One region of the Streptomyces decoyicus genome, then DNA from elsewhere that is predicted to be linked to it. Evidence: riboswitches for the same ligand, from Rfam matches in the RefSeq annotation. Region 1 holds a riboswitch; each other region holds the start of a gene.
What was found. A riboswitch is a leader RNA that binds a small molecule or an ion and turns the genes downstream of it on or off. The one in region 1 is predicted to bind cyclic di-AMP.

Region 1 (5,314 bases):
CCCGCCAACGGGCAGTCCGTTCTGCGTGTGCTCAACCGTGGCCACCCGTCCCCGTTGCTGCTCACCCCGGACGGCGGCCTGCGTGAGCTGGTTCCCGCGGCGCCGGCGCTGCCCCTGGGGATGGGCGAGGTGGCGAGCTGGCCGGACCGGTCGGACGAGACGTTCTTCCCCGCCGGCGCGCTGCTGCTCTTCTTCACCGACGGGGTGACCGAGGCCCGCGACCTGCTGGGCCGCTTCTACACCCCGTCGAGCAGACTGCGCGGCCGCCGCTTCACGGGCCCGGACGACCTGCTGGAGACCCTCGTCGAGGACGTCGCACGGCATACGGGCGGTGCGCCGGCCGACGACATGGCCCTGCTGGCGGTGCAGCGGCCGATGGGGGCGTAGCGGCCGATGGAGGCGTAGGGAGGCGTAGGGAGGCGTTGCAGGGCGCCGTGGGCGGGGGTGTGCGGGGCGTCCCTTGGACGGGAGCGTTGCGGGGGCGTTCCGTGGGCGGGGAGCGCGGGGCCCGCGCTCAGTCCCGGGCCACGCCCTCTGCCCCCGGGAGCCGCCGCAGGGTCTCGCCGTGCGGGCCGGTGAGCGCTACCGGGCGCTCGTCCAGGGCGAGGGTCAGCAGCGCGTCATCCGGGTGCGGCGGGTGGTGCGCCGGCGCGGTGATCCAGGGCAGGACGGAGTGGTGCTCGTTGGCGATCCAGTGTCCGCCGCCGGCCCGGCCGTCGAGCAGTGACCGTACGAGCCGCGCGAACTCCTCGCGGCGGGCGGGCGGGAGGTGTGCCAGCGCGGCGGTGTGGAAGATGACCAGCGTCGCCTCGGGCGGCGCCTCGGCGGCGAGCGCGGGCAGCTCGTCGAGCAGATCGCCGCGCACCATCCGCGGGCGCGGCACCGACCGCACCGCGTCGACGGCCGCGGACAGCCGCGCCGCCCGCTCCCCGTCGCCCGGCCGGACCAGTGCCTGTAGCCAGCGCAGATCGTCCCGTTCGGCAGCCGGGTCGAGCGGGTCGAGGCCGATCCCGCCCCGCCAGACGATGTGGGGCAGCCGGTCGGGCAGCTCGTCGGCCGGCCATCCCGTACGGCACCCGAGCACCAGCGGATTGCCCGGCTCCCCTACCTCGGCCCGGAGGGGGGCACGTTGGGGGGCGGCATCTCCGTGATGGGCGTCTCCCCGGAGGGCGTCTCCCGGGAGGGCACCCCCGCCCGCACCCCTGTCGTCCTCGTAGCGGTAGCGGTAGTGGTAGCGATAGCGGTCGGGGTGCAGACACAGCCCCGCCGACGTGCCGACCTCCAGCAGCGCCAGTGGCTGCGGCAGGCGGGCGAGCAGCGGCAGCAGGGTGGCGCAGTGGGCCGGCTCGTCGGTCCGGGCGGAACGCTGCATGATCACCGCGCGCACTTCGTCCCAGTGCCGGATGGTCCACTCGCGCCAGCGTCCGTAAGCCAGGTCGCCGCGCGGGCCCAGCTCGGCGTGCGGGCCGTCGAGATAGCGGACGGCGGCGAGCAGGAGGTCCGGCTGCTGTTTGTCGCCGGCCGGCAGCGACCCCGACAGCAGATCGCAGAGCTCCGGGTCCTGGCCGATCCGCGCGCTCAGCTCCTCATGGGCGGTGCACCGCCCCCGGGCCTGACGCCAGGAGAACTCCCGGTACCGCCCCGCCACTCCCCATGCGCCGGCGGCAGCGCTCTCGACGTTCCCGGTGTTCCCGACGTTGACGACCATGATCCGACGTTACTGCTCTCACGTTCCGTAACCGAGGGGCACCCCTCCGCATAACAACTGACGCACAATCAACGGGAGATCGTTTAGAGGCGGACGGTCAACTCGCCCGGTTTGTGGCCGTGCTGGCCGAAAAAGTCCACGCCAAACCTTGTGCGGAGACGACAGGGATTCACGGGAAGGCTTGGAATTCGGCTGCGATCTCTATTACTGTCCGATAACGCAGCGCGGTCGTCCCAGCCGTCGCAAGAGGCGGCACCGCGCGCCGACGCCGAATCCCGCACGCGCTTTTCACGCACCTCCAGCACCTCGAACTGCACCAAGGGAACCGGGGAACCACTTCCTTGGGGTGAATCGGACGCCCTCCGCCAGCGGGCGCCCGTAGGAGACCTTCCTGCTCCGAACCCGTCAGCTAACCCGGTAGGCGAGAAGGAAGGAAAGGAGAGCGCCCCCGTGGCGTCCAACAGGCCTGCCCCCGAGGGTCCGTCCGCCTACGACCTCGATGACCGAGGTGCCTTCCAAGGCCCCGGTGATGCGGACAACACGAACGACGGACCGTGGGAGGAATGGAATCCCACCGAGGACTCCATCCGCTCCGTCCGCGGCAAGCACCGGGTGGCCAAGCAGCGCGGCGGCGGACTCGCCCGCAGCGGCACGGTCCTGGGCGTCGGTGTCATCGCCGCGGTCGGCGCCGGCGGAATGGCCACGGCCGAGGGCCGCCCGGCGGTTCCGATCTCCATGCCGGACGTCGGCGGAATGGCCGACGACCTCGCCGACAAACTCCCGGACGCCGAGTCCCTCTCCGGCGTCGGCGACCTCATATCGGACTCGGGCTCGGACTCCGGCACGGACTCCGCCGCGGCCGCGGACTCCGCAACGGACGGTGCGGTTCAGGACGTCTCCGGCCCCCTGACCCAGGCCTCAGGGACGGACTCGGGCACGGGCGCCGGCGAGGCGCTGCGCAGCCGCATCCTCCAGCAGGCCGACGCGCAGCAGGGCGCCGCCGAGAGCGAGGCCCGCGAGGCCGCCGAACACGCCGCTTTCCAGAAGGCCGAGACCGAAGCCGCCACGCACCAGAAGTCGGCCGAGAAGGCCGCAGCAGCCAAGAAGGCGGCCGAAATGGAGGCCAAGCGCGAGGCAGAAGAAGCGGCCCGCCGGAAGGCGGAGGCCGCACGCCTCGCCAAGCTGGCGAAGAACTTCATCGCGCCGGTCTCCTCGTACACCCTCACCGCCAGCTTCGGCCAGGCCGGCGACCGCTGGGCCGCTGACCACACCGGACAGGACTTCGCCGCGCCGACCGGCACTCCCGTCAAGGCCGTGCACTCCGGCACCATCACCCAGGCCGGCTGGGCCGGCTCGTACGGCTACCGCATCGTCGTCACCCTCGACGACGGCACCGAACTCTGGTTCTGCCACCTGTCCTCGATGGTGAAGACCTCCGGCAAGATCAACACGGGCGACGTCATCGGCCGCGTCGGCGCCACCGGCAATGTCACCGGCCCGCACCTCCACCTGGAGGTCCGCCCCGACGCCGGCGACCCGATCGACCCCATGCCGTGGCTGCGCGACCACGGCATCAACGTGTGAGGCGCGGCTTCAACATGTGACGCACGGCCTCAAGGCAGGCTGACGCGCGGCCTCAAGGTGTGATGTGCGGCCTCCAGGTGTGATGTGCGGCCGCAAGGCAGGCTGACGCGCGGCCTCCAGGCGTGACGCGTGGCCGCAGGACGTGACGCGCGGCCTCAACGTGTGACACCGCTGGTGACACTGCTGACGGAAGTGGCTGCTGGGGGGCAGCGGAAGGAATAACTCCGCGCCCCCCGACGCTGCCACCACGCATGACCGCGACACAAAGCCCCCGAAACCACCGGCCGCTCGGCTCGCTCTCCGTTTCCCCGCTGTGCCTGGGCGGGAACGTCTTCGGCTGGACGGCCGACGAAGCCGCATCCTTCGCCGTGCTCGACGCCTACGTGGCGGGCGGTGGCAACTTCATCGACACCGCCGACGCCTACTCGGCCTGGGTCCCCGGCAACAAGGGCGGCGAATCCGAGACGGTCCTCGGCAACTGGCTGGCCTCCCGCGGCAACCGCTCCGATGTCGTCATCGCCACCAAGGTCGGCGCCCACCCGGACCTCAAGGGCCTGTCCGCCGCCACCATCAAGTCCGCGGTCGACGGATCCCTCACCCGTCTGCGCACCGACTACATCGACCTCTACTACACCCACTACGACGACGAATCGGTCGAGGTCGGGGAGTTCCTCACCGCTCTCGACGACCTCGTCCGGGCCGGCAAGGTCCGCGAGATCGCCGCGTCCAACATCTCGGCGAAGCGCCTGGAGGAGTCCCTGGCCTTCTCCGCCCGCGAGGGCCTGGCCCGCTACGTCGCCCTCCAACCCCACTACAACCTGGTCTCCCGCGACACCTACGAGGGCGAACTCGCCGACGTGGCCGCCCGCCACGACCTCGCCGCGGTCCCGTACTTCGCCCTCGCCTCCGGCTTCCTGACCGGCAAGTACCGCCCGGGGACCACCGTTGACAGCGCCCGCTCCGGAGGCGCGCTCAAGTACGTGGACACCGACCGCGGCCGGCGCGTCCTCCAGGCCCTCGACACGGTCGCCGCCGCCCACGAGGCCGAGCCGGCCACCATCGCCCTCGCCTGGCTCGCCGCCCAGCCCACCGTCGCGGCGCCCATCGCCAGCGCCCGCACGGTGGAACAGCTGCCGGCGCTGCTCGCGGTGGCCGATCTGACCCTGACAGAGGCGGAACTGGCGCTGCTGAACGAGGCGTCTGCCTGAACCACGCCATACGGGGGGCGGAGGGGGCGGGGCCACCAAGGCCCCGCCCCCTCCGCGCGCTCTGCTCCTGCTCTACCCCTGCTCTACTTCCGTTCTGCTCCCGCTCTGCTCCCGCTCTGCTCCCGCTCTGCTCCCGCTCTACTTCCGCTCTACTTCCGGCGGTCCACCGCCACCCAGGACGCGAGCGCAACCCCACCCGCCACCGCACACACGGAAGGCCAGGCCCCGATCTTCTTGGCCAACGGATGCGACCCGGCAAACGCCGCCACATACGCCCCACTCAGCGCCGCCGCCGTCGCATTCCCCGCCTTCTGCTGCCAACCCCTGGCCGCCACGGCCCCGGCGGCAGCCAGAGCGACCCCGCCGAGCGGCCGCTTCTTGGTCCAGCGGGCGGTGGCGTAGCCGCCCAGCAGGCCGGTTGCCGCAATTGCTGCGGTGGGAACTTCAGCCATCAGTACACCCTCCTTGTCGGGACAACTCTTCCGGCCTCAAGCGTGCGGGCTCTTCGATGCCTTGCGGTCAGCAGCGCGCCGGCCGGGTGCTGCGCGCTCCTGCTTGACCGCCACGCGGAGCAGTGTTTCGGCGTCAGAAAAGAGCCTGTACTCCAGGAGGCTGTGGGCGAGACCGATGACATCCTCGGCAGGCTGGTCTCGTGCGTACCCCCGGAGGAGCGTCTCCGCCTCGTCGCGAACTCCTCTGCTGCGGAGTCCGACTACCAGGATTGCCACCTCCGTTGGCGGCAACACTTCGCCAGCATGGCTAAGAACGGCACTGGCTTCGTGATGATCCTGCGCGCTGGCCAGAGCCGACACGC
Region 2 (5,314 bases), 1.1 Mb from region 1:
CCCGACCCGGATGAAGATCTCTTCGAAGACACGGGACTGGGCGTTGGTGCGGTAGAACACGGCGACATCGCCGGCCTTGGCGTCACCGGCATCCGTCAGCCGGTCGATCTCGTCGGCGACGAACTGGGCCTCGTCGTGCTCGGTGTCGGCGACATAGCCGGTGATCTTGGGGCCGGCGCCGGCGTCGGTCCAGAGGTTCTTGGGGCGGCGGTTCTCGTTGCGCTCGATGACCGCGTTGGCGGCGGAGAGGATCGTCTGCGAGGAGCGGTAGTTCTGCTCCAGCAGGATCGTCGTCGCGTCCGGGTAGTCCTCCTCGAACTGGAGGATGTTGCGGATCGTGGCGCCGCGGAAGGCGTAGATCGACTGGTCGGCGTCACCGACGACGCACAGCTCGGCGGCGGATTCGGCGGGGCCGACCAGCTCGCGGACGAGGGTGTACTGGGCGTGGTTGGTGTCCTGGTACTCGTCGACGAGGACGTGGCGGAAGCGGCGGCGGTAGTGCTCGGCGACATCGGGGAAGGCCTGGAGCAGATTGACCGTCGTCATGATGATGTCGTCGAAGTCCAGGGCGTTGGCCTCGCGCAGCCGCGCCTGGTACATGGCATACGCCTCGGCCAAGGTCTTCTCGAAACCGTCGGCGGCCGTCCCGGCGAAGGTCTCCTCGTCGATGAGCTCGTTCTTGAGGTTGGAGATCTTCGCGCTGAAGGACTTGGGCGGGTAGCGCTTGGGGTCCAGATCCAGATCGCGGCAGACCAGGGCCATCAGGCGCTTGGAGTCGGCGGCGTCGTAGATCGAGAAGGACGAGGTGAAGCCCAGCTTCTTGGACTCGCGGCGCAGGATGCGGACGCAGGCGCTGTGGAAGGTGGAGACCCACATGGCGTTGGCGCGCGGGCCGACGAGCTCCTCGACGCGCTCCTTCATCTCACCGGCGGCCTTGTTCGTGAACGTGATCGCGAGGATCTGGCCGGGGTGGACATGGCGCTCGGCGAGCAGATGCGCGATGCGGTGGGTCAGCACACGGGTCTTGCCGGAGCCGGCGCCGGCGACGATCAGCAGCGGGCCGCCGGTGTGCACGACGGCGGCCTTCTGCTCGTCGTTGAGCCCCTCCAGCAGCGTCGCCGGGTCGAGGGCGGGACGGGCGGCGCCGTCGCGGTAGAACGCCTCTCTGGGGGCGGGCGCGTCGAACCGCCCGCCGAAGAGGTCGGCGGGGATCTCCTCCGGGGCCGGGCCGTGCTCGTCCTCGGGAGGCGGCGGGTGCTCCTCCTCGCCCTTGTGGCCGAGGTCCGCCAGGAAGCTGTCGTCAAAGAGGCTGCTCATCGCCCACCGAGTCTAGGCTGCCGCACTGACAGCCCGCCGCGGAGTAGGCAATTGCGGGGCGCATACGGAGCGGGCCGTGGCGCCGCGGCAGGTCAGGCGGCCGGGCCCTTCACAGACCGGGCACCGCGTCGTCTACCCGAATCCGACATCTGCCACAACAACCCCCGCATCGCGTTCAGGTCACGAAAAGGTTTCGGGCATATCGAACATCAGCCTTCACAGGAGCCACACGAGTTGGCTAACGTCCTCGCTCAGGCAGCCCGCCTCCCCGTGGACGACAGCGTCCGCACGGGCCGCCCACGCCGAGTCCGGCCCTGCCCTGAGGCATCCGGAGCCGGGGACCCACCAGCACCACCGGGGTGAATCGATCCGGGCAGCCGCCGTCGGCGGACGTCCGGACCGTAGGGCAAGCCTTCCGTCAGCGACACCGCCCGAACCCGACAGCTAACCCGGTAGGCGGTCCACGGAAGGAGTCGCCGGCCTTGGCGTCGCATCGCAAGCCGCGCACCAGCATTCTCGCCTCACCCGGAGGCCGTCGTACGGCGGTCGGGCTCACCACCGCCGCCCTCGCCTCGGCCACCCTGCTCTCGCAGTCCGCCGACGCGGCACCCCGGGCGCCCAAGCCCGGCATCGAAGAGGTCAAGCAGAAGGTCGACGGCCTCTACCACCAGGCCGAGGTGGCCACCCAGAAGTACAACGCCGTCAAGGAGCGCGCCGAAGCCCAGCGCGACACCGTGGACGGCCTGCTCGACGCCGCCGCCAAGCGCGCCGAGAAGATGAACGAGTCCCGGCGCATGCTGGGCACCTTCGCCTCCGCGCAGTACCGCACCGGCGGCCTGAACCCGACGGCGCAGCTGATGCTCGCCAAGGACCCGCAGCAGTTCTTCGACCGCAGCCACCTCATGGAGCGGATGACCGGCCGGCAGAAGCAGGCCGTCTCCGACTACCAGGAGCAGCAGGCGGCGGCCGCCCGGCAGCGCGCGGAGGCGTCCCGCAGCCTGGAGCGGCTACAGACGTCGCAGGCCTCCCTCAAGGAGTCCAAGCGGTCCGTCCAGGACAAGCTGGCCGAGGCCCGGCAGCTGCTGTCCCGGCTGACCGCCCAGGAGAAGGCGCGGATGGCGGAGCTGGAGCGCCGCAAGGAGGCGGCGGCCAAGCGCAAGGCCGAGGAGGAGGCGCGCAAGCAGCAGGAGCGGGAGCGCCAGAGGCAGCACGACGGCGGCGGCTCCGCCGGCGGGCAGACCGGTGGCGGCACCGACGACGGCTCCACCGGAGGCTCGTCCTCCGCCAAGGCCGAGAAGGCGCTCGCCTTCGCCCGCGCCCAGACGGGCAAGCCGTACGTCTGGGGCGCCACCGGCCCCAGCTCCTACGACTGCTCGGGGCTGACGCAGGCGGCGTGGAAGGCGGCCGGCGTCGATCTGCCGCGGACCACCTGGGACCAGGTCAAGGTCGGCCAGCGGATCGCCACCAAGGATCTCAAGCCCGGTGACCTGGTCTTCTTCTACGACGACATCAGCCACGTGGGCATGTACATAGGCGGCGGCAAGATGATCCACGCACCGCACCCGGGCGCCAACGTCCGGGAGGAGTCGATCTACTACATGCCGATCTACGGGAGCGTCCGCCCGGGCTGAGGCTCCGTTCCCCCGCAGGCCCCCCCCACGGCAACCCCCCACACGCCACCGCGCGGCCGTCGCCTCCAAAACCGGAGTGCGAGGACCGCGCGGTGTGCTGTGGAGGGGGCTCCACCCGGGGCGCGGGGCCCTGTTCCCGCGCCGCCGGCTGCTCCGCTCAGGTCCAGAGCACCGCGATGAAGATGTTGGCCACCGTCAGCGCGCCGACCGCGCCGAAGACCGGCTTGGCCACGCTCTCCTCGTCCCGCTTGACGTAGACCAGCGCCAGGATGACCACCAGCACGGCCATCTTGATGCCGAGCTTGATGTTGTTGAGGCTGTGGTCCTGGGCCTGGTTGAGGCCGACCAGCACGATGCCGGTGACCAGCATCGTCAGCGCACCGTGCAGCATCGCGGGCACAAAGCGGGCGGTGCCCGCGCTCATCGCCTTCATCTGGGTCAGAAAGCCGCCCAGCAGGGAGGCGATGCCGATGATGTGCAGGCCGACGAAGATATTGATTACTACGTCCATAGTGCTGGATCGTAGCCCCCGCATAGCACGGCCCTTCCGGCAGGGCGCCCACAATCGCCGCTTCGGTCAGGCCGGGCCCGGTCCCGGCCGTACGGCCTCGGTGCCACGGTCACCCGTGCACCGGCCGCGGTCGAAAGCGAACAATCCCGGGCAAGCAGACTCCTTGCCGTGACGTACAGGCTTAGCGTCCTCCTCCAGGCGGCCGACTCCCCGCCATCGCCGGCCTCCCACCGGCGTCCTGTCGGCCGTCCCGCCGAGAGGTGCGGCGGCGGTCCGTTCCCTCGTTACGGACCGCCGCCGGGCCCGCGGCTCGAAGGGAAGGAAGTGACGGCCACCGTGGCCTCGCACCGCAAGCCGCGGCAGCATCCGCTCGCCGCGCTCACCGGCGGCTCGCGCACCGCGCGCACCGCCCGTACGGCCGCCACCCTGGCCCTGGCCGGTGCGGCCACCGCCGCCGGCCTCGACGGCACCGGCCAGGCCGCACCCCAGCCCACCCCCGCCCAGGTCAAGGACCGGGTCGACGCGCTGTACCAGGAGGCAGAGGTGGCCACGCAGAGCTACAACGGCGCGAAGGAAGACGCCGAGAGGGCACGCGAGCAGCTGAGCAGGCTTCAGGACGAGGCCGCCCGCAGGACCGAGAAACTGAACGCCGCCCGCAGCGACCTGGGCACCATGGCCGCGAGCCAGTACCGCTCCGGCGGCATCGACCCCACCGTACGGCTGCTGCTGTCGGCGGACCCGCAGCGCTACCTGGACGGCGCCGCGGTCCTCCAGCGCACGGGCAGCCACCAGGCGACCGCGATGGCCGGCTACGCGCGCCGGCTCGGCAGCGTACGGCAGGTCCAGCGGCGGGCCGAGGACACCGCGGAACGGCTGGCGGGTACCGAGGCGGCGCTGAAGAAGCACCGGGTCACGGTCGTCCACAAGCTGGGCGCCGCCGAGCAGTTGCTCAGCCGGCTGACCGCGGAGCAGCGGCAGCGGATGGCGGGCCGGGGCGGTGCGCACGGCGGCGCGGGCGAGGGCCGTGCGCACCGCGGGACCGGGCGCGGGGACGGTCTTCGCGGCGGCACCGGCCCGGAAGCCGCGGCGGCCGCGGCGCAGGCCGCCGACCCCCGTGCCGCGCGGGCCGTCGCCTTCGCCTACGCCGCCCTCGGCAAGCCGTACGTCTGGGGCGCGACGGGCCCCTCCGCGTTCGACTGCTCGGGGCTGACCCAGGCCGCCTGGAAGGCCGGCGGGGTCGCGCTGCCCCGTACGACCTACACCCAGATCAGCTCCGGACCGCGCGTCGACAGGTCCCAACTCGCCCCCGGTGACCTGGTGTTCTTCTACTCCGGGATCAGCCATGTGGGGCTCTACGTCGGGGACGGCAAGATGATCCACGCGCCGCACCCGGGGGCGCCGGTACGGATCGCGCCGATCGACCAGATGCCGTTCGCGGCGGCGACCCGGCCGGCCTAGGGCGGTGCCGCGCTCACGCCCTGAGCTGCGTCCCCAGCCACTGGAAGATCTGCGGCACCTGGTTCTTCCACACCACCGTCGTGTGGCCGCCCGCGCCCGACGAGATCTGCTGCACGGTCACTGTCGTCGGAAGCTGCGCGAACTGCCGCAGCCCGAGACCGGCCTGGTAGCCGTCGCCCGCCGCGCCCGACACATACAGGGCCGTACGCGGCGGCTTCCCCGCCGCGTTGGCGGCCTTCAGGATGTGGATCGGGTTGGACTCGACGCGCAGCTTGGGGTCCTTGCCGGCGAGGGAGTCCCGTTCGAGCGCCGGGTCGTTGTAGCCGGACATGGCGACCGCGGCGCGGTAGCGGTCCGGGTGGGCCAGGGCAAGCTTGGTGGCGCAGTGCGCGCCCGC
Region 3 (5,314 bases), 2.2 Mb from region 1:
CCATGTACGGCCCGCCACGGCCACCGCGGTCATCGTCGGTGACTTCACCGGCATCGACCTGGACGCCGCGCTCGCCGACACCCTCGGCGCCTGGAGCGGCTCGACGGCCGAGCCGCTGAAGGCCTCGCCGATCGTCGCCGACGACACCGGCCGCGTGGTGATCGTGGACCGCCCCGGTGCCGTCCAGACGCAGCTGCTCATCGGCCGTATCGGTGCCGACCGGCACGACCGGGTGTGGCCCGCGCAGGTGCTCGGCACGTACTGCCTGGGCGGCACCCTCACCTCCCGTCTGGACCGCGTTCTGCGGGAGGAGAAGGGCTACACCTACGGGGTGCGCGCCTTCGGCCAGGTGCTCCGCTCCACCGCCCCCACCTCTCCCGAGGGGGCCACGGGCGCCTCGCTGCTCGCCATCAGCGGCTCGGTGGACACCGCCTCCACCGTCCCGGCCCTGGAGGACCTGTGGAAGGTGTTGCGCACCCTCGCGGCAGAGGGGCTGACGGACGACGAGAGGGACGTCGCCGTACAGAACCTCGTCGGGGTGGCGCCGCTGAAGTACGAGACCGCGGCAGCCGTTGCGGGCACCCTCGCCGACCAGGTGGAACAGCACCTGCCCGACGACTTCCAGGCGCAGTTGTACGTCCGTCTCGCGGAGACCGGCACGGTCGAGGCGACGGCGGCGGCGGTCAACGCCTTCCCCATGGACCGGCTGGTGACAGTCCTGGTGGGCGATGCGGCGCAGATCGCCGAGCCCATCAAGGCGCTGGGCATCGGTGAGGTGACGGTCGTCAGCGGTTAGCCCCGCCATATGACGGAAGGTCATATATCGACAAAGCGGCTCCCGTGGCGTTCGCGCCACGGGAGCCGCTGTATGTCCGGTTTATCGCGGCTGGCGCCACGGTTCTTGTGGCATCCCGCACAAAAAAGCGGTTCTGTTTGCCGATTGAAAGTTGCCCCGTTTAGCGTCGGTCCGGCTGTTCGTCACAAGTCCGCCACAACAGTGGCACCGGGCAGTCATCGCCGAGTCCCCGTACGGCGCGAGCCAGGGGAGCCGGGGACCCAGTGTCCCTTGGGGTGAATCGGACTCCCCTCCGGAGGAGTCCGTAGGAGACCTTCCTGCTCCGAACCCGTCAGCTAACCCGGTAGGCGAGAAGGAAGGAAAGGACAAGCCAGCCACATGGCGTTCATCCGTGCCACCGGGAAGCACCGTCGTGCGAACCGCCCCGCTCGAACGACCCGCAACATCGCCGGCATAGCCACCCTCGCGGCCGGCGGCGTTGTCGCCTCCGTGGCCTCGCCGGCGCTGGCAGCCACGGACGAGGCGCGCACCCACGACACCGGTCTGCAGCGGGCCGTCGTGCTGGGCGACGAGCTCGCCAACCACGTCGAGGCCCAGGCCGACGCGCAGCAGGCAGAGGCCGAGGCCGCGGCGGCGAAGGCCAAGGCCGAGGCCGTGGCCAAGAAGCAGGCCGAAGAGGCCAGGCAGCGCGTCGAGGCCGCCCGCAAGGCCAAGGAGCGCGCCGCCCGTGAGGCGGAGCGCAAGCGCCTCAACACCTTTGTCGCCCCCGTCGCGGACTCCTACGTCTCCACCTCGTACAAGGCCTCCAGCGGCCTGTGGTCCTCGGGCAGCCACACCGGTATCGACTTCCACGCCGCCTCCGGCACCAGCGTCCACGCGGTCGGCGCGGGCACCGTCGTCGAGGCCGGCTGGGGCGGTGCGTACGGCAACAACATCGTGATCAAGATGAACGACGGCACGTACACCCAGTACGGTCACCTGTCGTCGCTCGGCGTTTCGGTCGGCCAGCACGTCACCCCGGGCCAGCAGATCGGCCTCTCCGGCTCCACCGGCAACACCACCGGCCCGCACCTGCACTTCGAAGCCCGTACCGGCGCCGACTACGGCTCGGACATCGATCCGGTCGCCTACCTGCGCTCGCACGGCGTCAACGCCTGATCTCCCGCCTCGCCCGGCCGCGCGCCTCGCAGGGCCCGCGTCGCACCGCGCATCCGTCGGAAGCCCCGGCCACACGGCCGGGGCTTCGGCGTTATCCGGCGTGCGGTGTGCGTGCGCCGCATGGGCCGGCGACCCGCGTCTGCTGGCCAAAAAATATCCATGAATAACCGGAGTCCTTCGGAAAAGCCGTTCCGGTCGAATAGAGTCACGGAAAAGTCGCCGACCGGCGGCGTTTCCAGGGGATTACGGCGGAGGCACGGAAGATGCGAGGCCATATTTCCGCGCATGCGGTGTGCACGGCGATTCGCGACGACATTGTCTCCGGTGCGCTGGCGCCGGGGAGCCGGCTGATCGAGGAGATCCTGGCGGCCCGGTACGGCGTCTCCAGAGTGCCGGTCCGTGAAGCGCTGCGCACCCTGCAGTCCGAAGGGTTTGTCACCACCCGCCACCACGCAGGCGCCTGTGTCGCCGAGCCCACCGAGCAGGAGGCCGCCGATCTCCTCGCCGTCCGCGCCCTGTTGGAGCCGCTGGGGGCCGCTCGTGCGGCAGCCCGCCGCAGCCCGGCGCACCTCAAGGTGCTCCGTGGCCTGGTACGGCTCGGCCGCGAGCGGGCCCGTCACGGCAACCCCGCCGATCTGCGCCAACTGGACGGCTGGTTCCACGAGACGCTGGCCCAGGCGGCCGGCAGCCCCAGCCTGACGGCGTTGCTCACCCAGCTGCGGCGCAAGATCGAGTGGATGTACGTGGTGGAACTGCCGGCCCGGGCCGGGGAGTCGTGGGACGAACACGGTGCGGTGCTGGACGCGGTGGCCCGGGGGGACGCGGAACGGGCCCGCGCCCTGATGGCGGCTCATGTCGAGCGCTCGCTCCCGGTGTACCGGCTGCGGCGCCCCGCCAAGACGGAAGTGAGGGATCCGAAACCACGCGTCAACACGGCGCGCGCCCGCCCTTAACAATGGCCCCGTATACAAAGAAGCGCGAATATTCCTCCGGCAGCCGGGGCGGCTTCCCCTTTTTGGTCCGCCTTCAGCCCGAATTCCGCTGCCTATTTTTCGGCACGTGGGACAGGGAGGAATGCGCGCTAATTCTTGCGCATAGCGCATTGCGCATGCCGGGCCGCCCGGAATTCCAGCTCCTCATGCGGTAATGCGTACGGTGCATGCAGTGAGCGCGTGTATCGATATCCCGGCCACAGGCACAGCGACCGGATCCCGGCACACGGAAACGGCCCCGCCGCGGCAACCGGTCACCGGTCACCGGTCGCCGCGGCGGGGCCGCCGCATGCGGAGGTCCTGGCGGACTCAGACGGTCTCGGGGAGCTCCTCGAGACCCTCGGCGACGAGCTTGGCCAGGCGGTCGAGTGCCTCCTCGGCGCCCTCGGCGTCGGAGGCCAGCACGATCTCCTCGCCGCCCTGGGCGCCCAGACCCAGGACCGCGAGCATGGAGGCCGCGTTGACGGGGTTGCCATCAGCCTTGGCGATCGTCATCGGGACGCCGGAGGCGGTGGCCGCACGGACGAAGATCGACGCGGGGCGGGCGTGCAGGCCCTCGGCCCAACCGACATTGACGCGGCGCTCAGCCATGGTGTTGCCCTTCAAAGTCGTGACTGTTGTCTAGACCAGTCTCTCACGCTGCCGGAAGTGCTCCGCAGCCCTGAGGCCTGGCCTTTTGCGGTTATTGGTCCCCCAACGGAGGCTCGGCAGACCGGGCCGGTCCGTATGTCCCTACGACCGCGCCGGACTGCCCCGCACCCGAGCGTACGCGCGCGGCGCCGGTTGTCGGCGCCCGGTCGTACCCTGTCGGCATGCAGAAGCCGCCGGACCACGCATACCCGACCCACTGGGAAGCCGACGTGGTGCTGCGTGACGGCGGCACGGCACGGATCCGCCCCATCACCCCGGATGACGCCGAGCGGCTGGTCTCCTTCTACGAACAGGTCTCGGACGAGTCGAAGTACTACCGCTTCTTCGCGCCCTACCCGCGCCTGTCCGACCGCGATGTACACCGCTTCACCCACCACGACTACGTCGACCGGGTCGGGCTCGCCGCCCTCGTCGGCGGCGAGTTCATCGCCACCGTCCGCTACGACCGGATCAACGACCAGGGGCTGCCCGCCAAGAACCCCGAGGACGACCAGGCCGAGGTCGCCTTCCTCGTCCAGGACGCCCACCAGGGCCGCGGTGTCGCCTCTGCCCTCCTGGAGCACATCGCGGCCGTCGCCCGCGAGCGCGGCATCCGCCGGTTCGCCGCCGAGGTGCTCCCCGCGAACTCCAAGATGATCAAGGTGTTCACGGACGCGGGCTACACCCAGAAGCGCACCTTCGAAGACGGTGTGGTCCGTCTGGAGTTCGACCTGGAGCCGACCGAGCAGTCCATGGCCGTGATGCGCGGCCGTGAGCAGCGCGCCGAGGCCCGCTCCGTGCAGCGGCTGCTCGCCCCGGGCTCGGTCGCCGTCATCGGTGCCGGTCGTACCCCCGGCGGCGTCGGCCGCACCGCCCTGCGCAGCCTCCTGGACTCCGGTTTCACGGGCCGTGTGCACGCCGTCAACCACGCCTTCCCCGAAGACATGCCGCGGCTGCATCCCGAAGACGTGCCTGCCGTCCGCGCCCTGCGGGAGATTCCCGACCCGGTCGACCTCGCCGTCATCGCCGTCCCCGCGGACCACGTCCCCGACGTGGTCCGCGACTGCGGTGAACACGGCGTCCAGGGCGTGCTGATCCTGTCGTCCGGTTACGCCGAGGCGGGCCAGGACGGCCGGGAGCGGCAGCGCGCCCTGCTCCGCCAGGCCCGCTCGTACGGCATGCGGCTCGTCGGGCCCAACGCCTTCGGGCTGATCAACACCGCCCCCGACGTCCGGCTGAACGCCTCCCTCGCACCCCAGATGCCCGGCGCCGGCCACATCGGCCTGTTCACCCAGTCCGGTGCCATCGGCATCGCCCTGCTCAGCGGACTGCATGCGCGCGGCCCCGGTGACGGCGGTATCGCCGGCATCTCCGCCTTCGTCTCGGCCGGCAACCGCGCCGACGTCTCCGGCAACGACCTGCTCCAGTACTGGTACGACGACCCGGACACCGACGTCGTGATCCTGTATCTGGAGTCCATCGGCAACCCCCGCAAATTCGCCCGGCTCGCCCGTCGCACCGCCGCCGTCAAACCGGTCGTGGTCGCCAAGGGGGCCCGGCACAACGGCACCGCCCCGCCCGGCCACGCCGTGCCCACGGTCCGTGTCCCCGACAGCACCGTCGCCGCCCTGATGCGCCAGGCCGGCGTGATCCGCGTCGACACGGTCACCGAGCTGATCGACGCCGGTCTGCTGCTGGCCTCCCAGCCACTGCCGGCCGGTCCGCGCATCGCCATCCT
Region 4 (5,314 bases), 3.8 Mb from region 1:
TCTGCAGATCCAGGCGGAGGAGATGCTGCGCACCCGCGACGTCCTGGAGGAGATGCTGGCCAAGCACACCGGGCAGCCCCGCGAGCGGATCGCCGCCGACATCGAGCGGGACAAGATCTTCGACGCCATCGCCGCTCAGGAGTACGGCCTGATCGACGGACTCACCCGCAACCGCAAGCAGTCGGCCCACCTGCCCGTGGCGCGGTGAGCCCGGTGCTGCCCCCCGAACCGCCGCCGCTGCCCGCGCTGACCCGCGCCGAGGGCGAGCTGATCGACAGCTATCTGGAGGTGATCGACCTGCTGGGCCGGATCAACCCGACCCGCTGCGGTGGCACCTACAGCGGACTGCGCGCCGCCCAGGCACTGGTGGGCAAGGCGACCCGTCTACGGGACGCGCTGACACTGATGCACAGCCGGGGCGAGAGCGAAGTGCACCGCGGAACACTGACCCGGGCACTGCGGGTGCTGGACGGCGAACGCCGGACCGGGCTCGTGACGGTGCCGCCACCCGAGGAAATCTGACACGACACGCGCCAGAGGCTGCACATACGGCGTAGCGTCCGCGCCCGATGTGGGGAGGTGACGAATTGCGCGGGGCGGATACATTTTCTCCGGCCCTTGATGTTTCGCCCCTGGTCCGGGGGGTGCAAGACCCCGCGCCGCGGCACCTGAGGGAACAAATCTAACCATTCGGGTCAATTGTGACCCATCTCACATACGGCATTTTCAGCTCGGAATTCGGGTCCCGAGTGCGTGACGATCCCTTCGACGACAAGACCCCGCCACAGCGACGGGGCGGTCCGGACGGGCGCCTAATCCCGCCGCCGTGCGGATGTCCGGTCGACGATGTGGATCGGCGGGAGCGGAGGACCCGAGCAGAGCGGGGTCCCGGCCTTCACGGCCGAGGGCTCCTTGGGGTGAAGCCGTACATACGGCCGGGCATCTTCGCCTGCCCGAACCCGACAGGTCTTCCTTCGCAGGCGGCTGACGAAGGGTTTGCGCATGACCGTGCGCATGCATACGCCGAATCTGCTGGCACGCGCCGGCACTGTCACCGCTCTGACGCTGGTCACCCTCGGCGGGACCACCATGGCTCCAGGAGCGGCCGGGAACGCCGAAGCCGCCTCCGTATCCGTCCATGCGCTGCGGGTCGCGGCTTCCAAGGGAGGATCTCCCTACCGGTACGGCGCCCAAGGGCCGCACGCCTTCGACTGTTCCGGGCTGACGCTGTACTCGTTCAAGCGCGCCGGGCGGGCCCTGCCACGCACCGCCGCCGCGCAGTACAGCCGCACCCGGCACATCTCGGCCGCCTCGCGCCGCCGCGGTGATCTGGTCTTCTTCTACTCGCGCGGCGGCATTTACCACGTCGGTATCTACGCGGGCCGGGGCCGGATGTGGCATGCGCCCAAGGCCGGGAGCGTCGTGCGGCTGGAACGGATCTGGAGCCGCTCGGTCTGGTACGGGCGGGTGCACTGACCTGACCATTCCTCTCACGATCGGTCAATTGCCAGTAGGTTTGGGCCATTTGGCCGGGTGACTTCGCGACTGGGCGAGCTGCTGATGTCCGCGGCCCGCGGGAGCTTCCCGCCCACGGACGGAGCGGTGACCGTGCATTCTGGCCGCCGGGCTCGTGCCGGTGGGCGCCAAGGTGCCGAGGGTGCCGCACGGCGGTCGCGGCTGAGGCGGAGCGGCCGTAGAAGGTTCTGTGGGCGCCCCTTCAGGCGAGCGCCAGTTCCACCAGCAGGATGCCTCCAAGCGCCGTGAGCAGCGCTCCGGTGGTGGCTTCCAGGGCACGGGCCGCCCGCGGGCGGCGCAGCCAGACGCCCAGCCGGTCGACGAGCAGTGCGACGGCGGGGAACCACACCAGTGCCATGGCGACGACCATCGTGGCGAGCAGCAGCGTCCGGGGCAGCGCGGGCTGTCCCGCCGGGACGAACTGCGGGAGCAGGCTGAGGAAGAGAACAGGGGCCTTGGGGTTGAGCGCATTGGTCAGAAAGCCCTGACGCAGGCTCTGTGTGGTGCCCAGGAGAGCGACGGGCCGGGGGACGTCGGCCGGTGCGGTGGCGGCCGGGCCCGCGGTGCGGTCCGTGGTGGCCACAGGGCGGCGGAAGGCCGCGGCCAGGGCGCGGACACCGAGGTACAACAGGTAGCCGCCGCCGAGGAGTTGGACGGCTCCGAAGAGCGTGGGCACGGCGACCAGCACCGCCGCGAGCCCGGCCACCGCCAGCGCGGTGTGCACCAGCAGCCCGCCCGCGACTCCGACGGCGGTCGCCACCCCCGCCCGGCGCGAGTCGAGCGCATTGCGCACCACGACCGCGAAGTCCGCGCCCGGCATGGCGACCATGCCCGCGGCGACTCCGGTGAAGGCGATCAGCTGTCCGTCCATGAGAGCAGCATCGCCGGTCCGAGCCTTTAATAGGTATTGGCAATGTTCTTGGAGAGCCTAAAGAGATTCTTATGTACGATCCCACACGGCTGGCCGCCCTGGTAGCGGTGGCGGAGGCCGGTTCGATCACCCGGGCCGCCGCCCGGCTGGGCTACACCGCTCCCGCGCTCTCCCAGCAGCTCGCCAAGCTGGAGCGGGAGGCCGGAACGGCGCTCCTGGTGCGCCACCATCGCGGGGCTCGGCTGACGGCCGCCGGTGAGCTGCTGCTCGTACGGGCCCGGCGGGTCCTCGACGAGCTGGATCAGGCGCGGCACGAGCTGTCCCGGCTGGCCGGGCTGTCCGGCGGCCGGCTGCGGGTCGGCACGTTCATGACCGCCGGTACGCATCTGCTGCCGCCCGCGCTCAGCGCGTTCCGGCGGGCGCACCCCGATGTGGAGCTGAGCGTGACGGAGTACGTACCGCCACAGGCGACCGCGGCGGTGGCGCTGGGCGAGGTCGATCTGGCGCTGACGCATGAGTATGTGCCGGGCGAGGCGATGCCGGCGCCGGAGGGGGTGCGCCTGGAACCGCTGCTGACCGAGGAGCTGGTGCTGGTCACGGCGCCCGGCCATGCCCTCTCGGCGGGCTCCGGACGGCTGCCGCTCGCGGAGCTGGCCGGTCAGCCGCTGGTCAGCATGGCGCCGGCCAATCCCAACCGGCGGGAGGTGGAGGCGGCACTGGCGGCCGCCGGGGCCAGTGAGGCGGTGCGCTGTGAGTCGCCGAGCTATGCCGTGGTGTGTGCACTGGTGAGCGCGGGGCTCGGAGTGGCGGTGGTCCCGGAGATGGTGGCGGAGGGGGCGCTGACACCGCTGGGGGCCCGCCGGCTGGACCCACCGGAGCTGCACCGCCGGATCTCGGTGGCCTACCGCCTCGGCGGCACCCCGGCCGCGGACACCTTGCGGGCCCTGCTGCGCGGGGCCTTCACCCGCCACTCCCCCGCGCCATGACGGCGGACGGCCGCGGCGGACGGCCGGTTCCGTGGACGGCGGCCTGCCAAGGGGCCGGCCGCCGTACCGCTCCGCACGGTCGCCGGCTCAGCCCGTCGGCGCTGTGGCCACGATCGTGCCGACCGCCCGGTCGAGCTGAGCGTCCGTCAGGTCCGCGCGGGCGGTGAGCCGCAGCCGGGAGATTCCGTCGGGCACGGACGGCGGCCGGAAGCAGCCGACCGCGAGTCCGGCCGCACGGCAGTCGGCGGCCCAGCGGAGCGCCGCTTCCGGCGAGGGGGCACGTACGGAGACCACGGCCGCGTCCGGGCGTACCGCCGTCAGACCCGCCGCGGTGAGCCGCTCGTGCAGCCCCTGAGCGATCCGGACGGCCCGGGCGGCGCGTTGCGGTTCACGGCGCAGCAGCCGTAGCGCGGCGAGGGCGCCACCGGCCGCCGCCGGGGCGAGACCGGTGTCGAAGATGAACGAACGGGCGGTGTTGACCAGATGCTCGATGACCCGGGCCGGGCCGAGCACCACACCGCCCTGGGAGCCGAGCGACTTGGAGAGCGTCATGGTGGCCACCACATCACCGTCACCGGCGAGCCCGGCCGCCGACAGCGCGCCGCGGCCGCCTTCGCCCAGCACCCCCAGGCCGTGTGCGTCGTCGACGAGAAGCCCGGCTCCCCGGGCCCGGCAGACCTCGGCCAGCGCGGGGAGCGGCGCGGCGTCCCCGTCGACCGAGAACACCGAGTCGGTCACGGCGAGCGCCCGGCCGTCGTGGCCGGTCAGCGCGGCACGTACGGCCTCCGGATCGGCGTGCGGGACCACTTGGGTACGGGCCCGGGAGAGCCGGCAGCCGTCGATGAGGGAGGCGTGGTTGCCCGCGTCGGAGACGATCAGGGTGCCCGTGGCGGTGAGTGCCGTGACGGCGGCGAGATTTGCGGCATAGCCGGAGGACAGCACCAAAGCGGCCTCGAAGCCGCAGAATGCCGCGAGTTCCTTCTCCAGCAGGGCGTGCAGCTCGGTGCTGCCGGTGACCAGCCGGGAGCCGGTCGCGCCGGCGCCCCAGCGGTGTGCGGCGCGGCCCGCACCACGGGTGACCTCAAGATGCCGGGCGAGTCCGAGATAGTCGTTGCCGGCCAGATCGAGCAGCGGGGAGTCGGCGGGGCGGGGGCGCAGGGTGCGGACAAGTCCGGCGTCCCGGCGCTCGGCACAGGCCGTATCGAGCCAGTCGAAAGCCGCGTCGTACGCCGCACGGGCGGGCTCGGCGGAGGGCTCGGTGAGCCTCGCCGGGGAGGTGTCGCGAAGCAGCGACGGGGCGGAGTCCTGCGGCATCGGCTTCCTTCGTCTGTCGGCCTCGATTGTGGGCTGTCGATAGACGTTAGCGGTCGTTCCGCAGGCGCACGGTGTGGCGATACACACACCTCGATCGCAGCTCGTTGTGGGAATCCTCCTTTGCCGGGAGCGGTGACGTGCGTCAGGATCAACGCCATGGACCTGCTGAACACACTGGTGGACAAGGGACTGCGGCGCGAGTTGCCGACCCGTGAAGAGGCACTGGCTGTATTGGCCACCTCCGATGACGAACTGCTCGATGTCGTGGCCGCGGCCGGAAAGGTGCGCCGCCAGTGGTTCGGGCGGCGGGTCAAACTCAACTATCTCGTCAACCTCAAGTCGGGGCTGTGCCCCGAGGACTGCTCCTACTGCTCCCAGCGGCTGGGGTCGAAGGCCGAGATCCTCAAGTACACCTGGCTCAAGCCCGACGACGCCTCCAAGGCGGCCGCCGCCGGGGTGGCCGGCGGCGCCAAGCGCGTCTGTCTGGTGGCCAGTGGCCGGGGCCCCACGGACAAGGACGTGGACCGCGTCTCGGAGACGATCTCCGCCATCAAGGAGCAGAACGAGGGAGTGGAGGTCTGCGCCTGCCTCGGTCTGCTCTCCGACGGCCAGGCCGGCCGGCTGCGTG

Region 2: another riboswitch for cyclic di-AMP. It lies ahead of K7C20_RS22625 (C40 family peptidase); the one in region 1 lies ahead of K7C20_RS17525 (M23 family metallopeptidase).
Region 3: another riboswitch for cyclic di-AMP. It lies ahead of K7C20_RS27585 (M23 family metallopeptidase); the one in region 1 lies ahead of K7C20_RS17525 (M23 family metallopeptidase).
Region 4: another riboswitch for cyclic di-AMP. It lies ahead of K7C20_RS34155 (C40 family peptidase); the one in region 1 lies ahead of K7C20_RS17525 (M23 family metallopeptidase).

What each region holds. Positions count from the first base shown of each region.
Region 1 is NZ_CP082301.1:4,014,054-4,019,367, reverse strand. It holds gene K7C20_RS17535 (PP2C family protein-serine/threonine phosphatase) at 1-387, shown strand, start outside; gene K7C20_RS17530 (DUF2332 family protein) at 515-1,708, opposite strand; cyclic di-AMP (ydaO/yuaA leader) riboswitch at 2,001-2,147, shown strand; gene K7C20_RS17525 (M23 family metallopeptidase) at 2,159-3,292, shown strand; gene K7C20_RS17520 (aldo/keto reductase) at 3,544-4,500, shown strand; gene K7C20_RS17515 (hypothetical protein) at 4,650-4,952, opposite strand; gene K7C20_RS17510 (hypothetical protein) at 4,989-5,314, opposite strand, start outside.
Region 2 is NZ_CP082301.1:5,115,914-5,121,227, reverse strand. It holds gene pcrA (DNA helicase PcrA) at 1-1,317, opposite strand, end outside; cyclic di-AMP (ydaO/yuaA leader) riboswitch at 1,608-1,791, shown strand; gene K7C20_RS22625 (C40 family peptidase) at 1,800-2,948, shown strand; gene K7C20_RS22620 (hypothetical protein) at 3,106-3,459, opposite strand; gene K7C20_RS22615 (C40 family peptidase) at 3,784-4,917, shown strand; gene K7C20_RS22610 (alpha/beta hydrolase) at 4,931-5,314, opposite strand, start outside.
Region 3 is NZ_CP082301.1:6,255,444-6,260,757, forward strand. It holds gene K7C20_RS27580 (M16 family metallopeptidase) at 1-796, shown strand, start outside; cyclic di-AMP (ydaO/yuaA leader) riboswitch at 1,006-1,161, shown strand; gene K7C20_RS27585 (M23 family metallopeptidase) at 1,175-1,954, shown strand; gene K7C20_RS27590 (GntR family transcriptional regulator) at 2,218-2,907, shown strand; gene K7C20_RS27595 (HPr family phosphocarrier protein) at 3,256-3,537, opposite strand; gene K7C20_RS27600 (bifunctional acetate--CoA ligase family protein/GNAT family N-acetyltransferase) at 3,759-5,314, shown strand, end outside.
Region 4 is NZ_CP082301.1:7,826,347-7,831,660, reverse strand. It holds gene K7C20_RS34165 (ATP-dependent Clp protease proteolytic subunit) at 1-208, shown strand, start outside; gene K7C20_RS34160 (hypothetical protein) at 214-522, shown strand; cyclic di-AMP (ydaO/yuaA leader) riboswitch at 810-998, shown strand; gene K7C20_RS34155 (C40 family peptidase) at 1,003-1,476, shown strand; gene K7C20_RS34150 (LysE family translocator) at 1,718-2,386, opposite strand; gene K7C20_RS34145 (LysR family transcriptional regulator) at 2,458-3,372, shown strand; gene K7C20_RS34140 (8-amino-7-oxononanoate synthase) at 3,460-4,686, opposite strand; gene bioB (biotin synthase BioB) at 4,843-5,314, shown strand, end outside.